DNA from 3 places in the Streptomyces sp. NPDC001933 genome. Region 2 is predicted to be linked to each of the others. Evidence: predicted binding sites of a transcription regulator. Region 2 holds the regulator's gene; each other region holds the start of a gene.
What was found. The regulator HrcA, encoded in region 2, represses chaperone genes, less so after heat shock. The targets are predictions, from matches to a motif close to TTNGCACTCNGNNNNNCNGAGTGCNAA.
Positions count from the first base shown of each region.

Region 1: the regulator HrcA is predicted to act here: its motif matches at 1,538-1,564, upstream of groL (chaperonin GroEL).
Region 3: the regulator HrcA is predicted to act here: its motif matches at 872-898, upstream of groES (co-chaperone GroES).

Region 1 is NZ_JBIASS010000005.1:342,687-344,954, forward strand. Features, by position in the region: gene groL (chaperonin GroEL) at 1-1,375, opposite strand, end outside; gene ACFYY7_RS15390 (cold-shock protein) at 1,853-2,059, opposite strand.
Region 2 is NZ_JBIASS010000001.1:361,294-363,561, forward strand. Features, by position in the region: gene ACFYY7_RS01510 (MBL fold metallo-hydrolase) at 1-313, opposite strand, end outside; gene hrcA (heat-inducible transcriptional repressor HrcA) at 513-1,529, shown strand; gene dnaJ (molecular chaperone DnaJ) at 1,530-2,268, shown strand, end outside.
Region 3 is NZ_JBIASS010000016.1:35,913-38,180, forward strand. Features, by position in the region: gene ACFYY7_RS31785 (polysaccharide deacetylase family protein) at 1-81, shown strand, start outside; gene ACFYY7_RS31790 (DUF6234 family protein) at 287-763, opposite strand; gene groES (co-chaperone GroES) at 1,050-1,358, shown strand; gene groL (chaperonin GroEL) at 1,457-2,268, shown strand, end outside.

The DNA.
Region 1 (2,268 bases), on a different contig from region 2:
CCTCAAGACCACCGTTGACGGCGATCTGCTTGAGCGGGGCCTCCAGCGCCAGCTTGACGGCGTTGGCGCCGGTCGCCTCGTCACCCGAGAGCTCCAGCTTCTCGAAGACGGCCGAGGCCTGGAGCAGAGCCACGCCACCACCGGCGACGATGCCCTCCTCGACGGCGGCCTTGGCGTTGCGCACCGCGTCCTCGATGCGGTGCTTGCGCTCCTTGAGCTCGACCTCGGTCGCGGCACCGGCCTTGATGACGGCCACGCCGCCGGCCAGCTTCGCGAGGCGCTCCTGGAGCTTCTCGCGGTCGTAGTCCGAGTCGGAGTTCTCGATCTCGGCGCGGATCTGGTTGACCCGGCCCTGGACCTGGTCGCTGTCACCGGCGCCGTCGACGATGGTCGTCTCGTCCTTGGTGATGACGACCTTGCGGGCGCGGCCGAGCAGGTCGAGACCGGCGTTCTCCAGCTTGAGGCCGACCTCCTCGGAGATGACGGTGCCACCGGTGAGGATGGCGATGTCGCCGAGCATGGCCTTGCGGCGGTCACCGAAGCCCGGGGCCTTGACGGCGACGGACTTGAAGGTGCCACGGATCTTGTTGACGACCAGGGTCGACAGGGCCTCGCCCTCGACGTCCTCGGCGATGATCAGCAGCGGCTTGCCGGACTGCATGACCTTCTCCAGCAGCGGAAGGAGGTCCTTCACGTTGCTGATCTTCGAGTTGACGATCAGGATGTACGGGTCGTCCAGGGACGACTCCATGCGCTCCATGTCGGTGGCGAAGTACGCCGAGATGTAGCCCTTGTCGAAGCGCATACCCTCGGTGAGCTCCAGCTCCAGACCGAAGGTCTGGGACTCCTCGACGGTGATGACGCCTTCCTTGCCGACCTTGTCCATGGCCTCGGCGATGAGCTCGCCGATCTGGGTGTCGGCGGCGGAGATGGAGGCCGTCGAAGCGATCTGCTCCTTGGTCTCCACATCCTTGGCCTGCTCCAGGAGGGCGGCGGAGACGGCCTCGACGGCCTTCTCGATACCCCGCTTGAGGGCCATCGGGTTGGCACCCGCGGCGACGTTGCGCAGGCCCTCGCGGACGAGAGCCTGGGCGAGAACGGTGGCGGTGGTCGTACCGTCGCCGGCGACGTCGTCCGTCTTCTTGGCGACCTCCTTGACCAGCTCCGCACCGATCTTCTCGTACGGGTCCTCCAGCTCGATCTCCTTGGCGATGGAAACACCATCGTTGGTGATCGTGGGGGCGCCCCACTTCTTCTCAAGGACGACGTTGCGACCCTTGGGGCCAAGGGTGACCTTGACGGCGTCGGCGAGCTGGTTCATGCCGCGCTCGAGACCGCGCCGGGCCTCCTCGTCGAACGCGATGATCTTGGCCATGTGAAGTGGTCCTCCCGGACAGGGGTGGATTTCTCCGGACCGAGTGGCGCCCGCGACGGACGGCCTGCGTGAGCCGGTGGTTCCTTGCCCCACCGGCCCGCGGGCCTCACCGGCCCGGTCCAAGTTCTGTCACTCTCACCTGGAGAGTGCTAACGCCAATGATTAGCACTCGACCCCCTTGAGTGCAAGCGTCCCCCTCGGGATGTGGACAACCCCGGAGGGTCGCGGAGGGGTGCGGGGGCTGTGGAAAACGTCCGGCGGCGCAGGTCGGGACGGCATGCGCCGCCTTGTGTGCGCGGGGGCGCACCGGCGCGCGCAAGGCGGCCGCTCGTACACATACGTCTCGGCGGCCCGGTAGTCGGGCGCGCCGGCGCGCGCAGGGCGGCCGCGACGCACCGAGGGCCCGTACCCCCTGGGTACGGGCCCTCAGCGCGTGAGTGCAGTGCGTGAATGGTGTCGTTGGCCGACCGTTCGAACTCAGCCGACGGCGAGCTTGACCATGTCTGCCTGCGGCCCCTTCTGGCCCTGCGAGATCTCGAATTCAACTCGCTGACCCTCTTCGAGGGTGCGGTACCCGTCCATCTGGATCGCGCTGTAGTGGACGAAAACATCCGCACCACCGTCGACCGCGATGAAGCCGTACCCCTTCTCCGCGTTGAACCACTTGACGGTGCCCTGAGCCATGCCTAACTCCCCTATTACTGGCCCTTGCGCAGGACCGCACTTCGCGGACCCGGGTCAGAACTCACCCTCCGACAGGAGAGGGTGTGTGCGCCGGAACGCGTCGACCGCGGCTGAATGTATCTGCCCAACTGCCCTCTGCAACAGGTCAATCGGACGAGAATTCTCGGCCGCACCGAACGCCCGAATATGGGGAATTCATAAGATTCCTG
Region 2 (2,268 bases):
CGTCCTTCGCGTGCTTCAGCAGCTCGGCCATGCCGACCGCCCCGTACACCTGGGCGCCGGAGAACGCGGCGGTGCCCAGCACATGGTCGAAATGGGGATGGCTGAGTGCGATATGCGTCACCCTCCGGCTGAGCAGGGCCTGTGCCTGGGACCGCACCTCGGCGCCCTCGCGGAGCGTCGATCCGGTGTCGTAGAGGAGCACTCCGTCCGTTCCGGCCACCAGTGCGACCGTCGCGTCCCACCCGGGAAGGCGCCTCCGGCCCACTCCGTGACCGAGTCGCTCCCAGCCGAACTCTTCCCAAGAGGCATCCATACCGTGACGCTATCCGCAAACCACCTGCGAGGTCGCGAGGTAGCGTGGCCGGTCGCCCTTGCTAGGTCCCCACTCGGCCGCCGTACACTGGCCGGGGGGTTGCTGGCACTCGCGTTGACAGAGTGCCAGGCGGATTCCTGGGCAGAGAAACAGGAACGACCCGAGAACCAACGAGGAAACACAGCTGGAGGTGTGCGCGATGCTCAGCGAACGCAGACTCGAAGTGCTGCGCGCCATCGTCCAGGACTATGTCGGCACGGAGGAGCCCGTCGGCTCCAAGGCGCTCACCGAGCGGCACAAGCTGGGGGTCTCCCCGGCGACCGTCCGCAACGACATGGCGGTGCTGGAGGACGAGGGCTTCATCGCCCAGCCCCACACCAGCGCGGGACGCATCCCGACGGACAAGGGCTACCGGCTCTTCGTCGACAAGCTCGCGGGGGTCAAGCCCCTCTCGACGCCGGAACGTCGCGCCATTCACAATTTCCTCGACGGCGCGGTCGACCTCGACGACGTCGTGGGCCGCACCGTACGGCTGCTCGCGCAGCTGACCCGGCAGGTCGCCATCGTGCAGTACCCCTCGCTGACCCGTTCGACGGTGCGGCACGTGGAACTGCTCTCCCTGGCACCCGCCCGGCTGATGCTCGTGCTCATCACGGACACCGGCCGGGTCGAACAGCGCATGATCGACTGCCCAGCCCCGTTCGGCGAGACCTCTCTCGCCGATCTGCGGGCCCGGCTCAACAGCCGGGTCGTCGGACGCCGCTTCGCGGACGTCCCGCAGCTGGTGCAGGACCTGCCGGAATCCTTCGAGAGCGAGGACCGGGGAACCGTGTCCACCGTGCTCTCCACCCTGCTCGAAACCCTCGTCGAGGAGACGGAGGAGCGGCTGATGATCGGCGGCACCTCCAACCTCACCCGCTTCGGGCACGACTTCCCGGTGATGATCCGGCCGGTGCTGGAGGCACTGGAGGAGCAGGTCGTGCTGCTGAAGCTGCTCGGCGAGGCCAAGGACTCGGGCATGACCGTACGTATCGGGCACGAGAACGCCCACGAGGGGCTCAACTCCACGTCCGTCGTCGCGGTCGGCTACGGTTCGGGCGACGAGGCAGTCGCCAAACTCGGCGTGGTCGGACCGACCCGCATGGACTACCCCGGAACGATGGGAGCGGTACGCGCAGTGGCACGTTACGTCGGACAGATCCTGGCGGAGTCGTAAGTGGCCACGGACTACTACGCCGTACTCGGCGTGCGCCGCGACGCATCTCAGGACGAGATCAAGAAGGCATTCCGGCGGCTCGCCCGCGAGCTGCACCCGGATGTGAACCCCGATCCGAAGACCCAGGAGCGGTTCAAGGAGATCAACGCCGCCTACGAGGTGCTGTCGGACCCGCAGAAGAAGCAGGTCTACGACCTCGGCGGCGACCCGCTGTCCGCCTCCGGCGGCGGTGGCGCGGGCGGATTCGGACAGGGCGGCTTCGGCAACTTCTCCGACATCATGGACGCGTTCTTCGGCACGTCGTCGCAGCGCGGACCCCGTTCGCGCACCCGGCGCGGCCAGGACGCGATGATCCGTCTGGAGATCGATCTCGCCGAGGCGGCGTTCGGCACCACCAAGGACATCCAGGTCGACACGGCCGTCGTCTGTACGACGTGCAGCGGTGAGGGCGCCGCCCCCGGCACCTCCGCCCAGACCTGTGACATGTGCCGCGGCCGCGGCGAGGTCTCCCAGGTCACCCGGTCCTTCCTCGGCCAGGTCATGACCTCGCGGCCCTGCCCGCAGTGCCAGGGCTTCGGCACGGTCGTGCCGACCCCGTGCCCGGAGTGCGCCGGCGACGGCCGCATCCGCTCGCGGCGCACGCTCACCGTGAAGATCCCCGCCGGTGTCGACAACGGCACCCGCATCCAGCTCGCGGGCGAGGGCGAGGTCGGCCCCGGCGGCGGCCCGGCCGGCGATC
Region 3 (2,268 bases), on a different contig from region 2:
ATGGCCGACCTGGTCCGGGCGGTCATGAAGACCGTCACGGACCGGGGATACGCCGTGGCCCGGCTGGAGGACTACGTATGAGAAGGGCGCACCGGCTGCTGGCCGGACTGCTGGCGGCCGGTGCGCTCCTGGCCGCCACCGGCTGCGCCCAGTCGGTGGACCCGATCGAACGGCTGGGCCGCAAGGCCGCCCAGAAGGTGCATCACCCGCAGCGGGCGCCCGAGGCGGGCCCGCCCGCGCACGGCGATCACGGTGAGTCGGGGCCGATGGTCGTGATCTCCTGCGGTCAGCTGCCGGAGTCCCGGCACTCGCGGCTGTCGCCGCCGCTGAGGCACTGGTGGCCGGTCCGGCCGGGATCGTACGAGGGAGCGGGCGCGGGCGCCGGGTGCGAGCGGCGGTAGTCCTCGTGGCCGACCTGCACGGTGACGACGCACAGCGCCAGCGCCGCCAGCACCTGGAGCGCGCCCGCCCAGGGCCAGTTGCTGCGGATCAGCACGACGGCGATCAGGCAGATCACCGCGGCGATCGAGCCGAGGACGAGGACGGGTGTCCAGTCCATCGGCGGCGGGCCCGAGGCCTCCGAGCCGTCCAGGTCCGTTCGCGAGAAGGCCGGCTGGATGGTGGCGACCGCGCAGATCAGCACCTCCAGGAGGATCAGCAGCAGACCGAGCACCACATCCAGGCAGCCGTTCACGGTGCGCGATCGGTACGGGCGCCGCCCGGACGCGGGGTCCGGCTGCCGGTACGGAGAAGGGCGGGCCATCTCCCCACCGTCGTACGGAACGGTCCGGTCCGTCCGTACGTTGCCTCCATGTTGTCCGGACTGTTGTCCGGCCCGGTGTCCGGAAGTGCCGCGCCACGATCGTCTGAATTGGCACTCCGCTTGACCGAGTGCTAATCCCGGTCATAGTCTCGGTGCTGGCACTCACCACTGGAGAGTGCCAGCAGTACTGCGCGACTGGCAGGTCCGGCACCCGCGACGACGGATCGACCTGGTCGCCACCCAAAGACTGTTACCCCGTGAGATCTCCGAAGGGGGAGACCGGATCGTGTCGACCGCCAGCACCAAGGTTGCGATCAAGCCGCTCGAGGACCGCATTGTGGTCCAGCCGCTCGACGCCGAGCAGACCACGGCCTCCGGCCTGGTCATTCCGGACACCGCCAAGGAGAAGCCCCAGGAGGGCGTCGTCCTGGCCGTGGGCCCGGGCCGCTTCGAGAACGGCGAGCGCCTTCCGCTCGACGTCAAGACCGGCGACGTCGTGCTGTACAGCAAGTACGGCGGCACCGAGGTGAAGTACAACGGCGAGGAGTACCTCGTCCTCTCGGCTCGCGACGTGCTCGCGATCGTCGAGAAGTAATTCACCCACGTTTGCTTCTGTTCTGCGCCCCTGGCCCCCGCGAATAACCAGCCGGGTGGTCGGGGGCGCAGTTCGTTCGAGAGGAAAGCTCAGCTCCCATGGCGAAGATCCTGAAGTTCGACGAGGACGCCCGTCGCGCCCTTGAGCGCGGCGTCAACAAGCTTGCCGACACGGTCAAGGTGACGATCGGCCCCAAGGGCCGCAACGTCGTCATCGACAAGAAGTTCGGCGCTCCCACCATCACCAACGACGGTGTCACCATCGCGCGCGAGGTCGAGCTCGACGACCCGTACGAGAACCTCGGTGCCCAGCTGGTGAAGGAGGTGGCGACCAAGACCAACGACGTCGCGGGTGACGGTACGACCACCGCCACCGTGCTGGCCCAGGCGCTCGTCCGCGAGGGTCTGCGCAACGTCGCCGCCGGTGCTTCCCCGGCCGCCCTGAAGAAGGGCATCGACGCCGCGGTCAAGGCCGTGTCCGAGGAGCTCCTCGCGACCGCCCGCCCGATCGAGGACAAGACCGACATCGCCGCCGTGGCCGCGCTCTCCGCGCAGGACCCGCAGGTCGGCGAGCTCATCGCGGACGCGATGGACAAGGTCGGCAAGGACGGTGTCATCACCGTCGAGGAGTCCAACACCTTCGGTCTGGACCTCGACTTCACCGAGGGCATGGCCTTCGACAAGGGCTACCTGTCCCCGTACATGGTGACCGACCAGGAGCGTATGGAGGCCGTCCTCGACGACCCGTACATCCTGATCCACCAGGGCAAGATCGGCTCGATCCAGGAGCTGCTCCCGCTGCTGGAGAAGGTCATCCAGGCCGGTGGCTCCAAGCCGCTGCTGATCATCGCCGAGGACGTCGAGGGCGAGGCGCTGTCGACCCTCGTCGTCAACAAGATCCGTGGCACCTT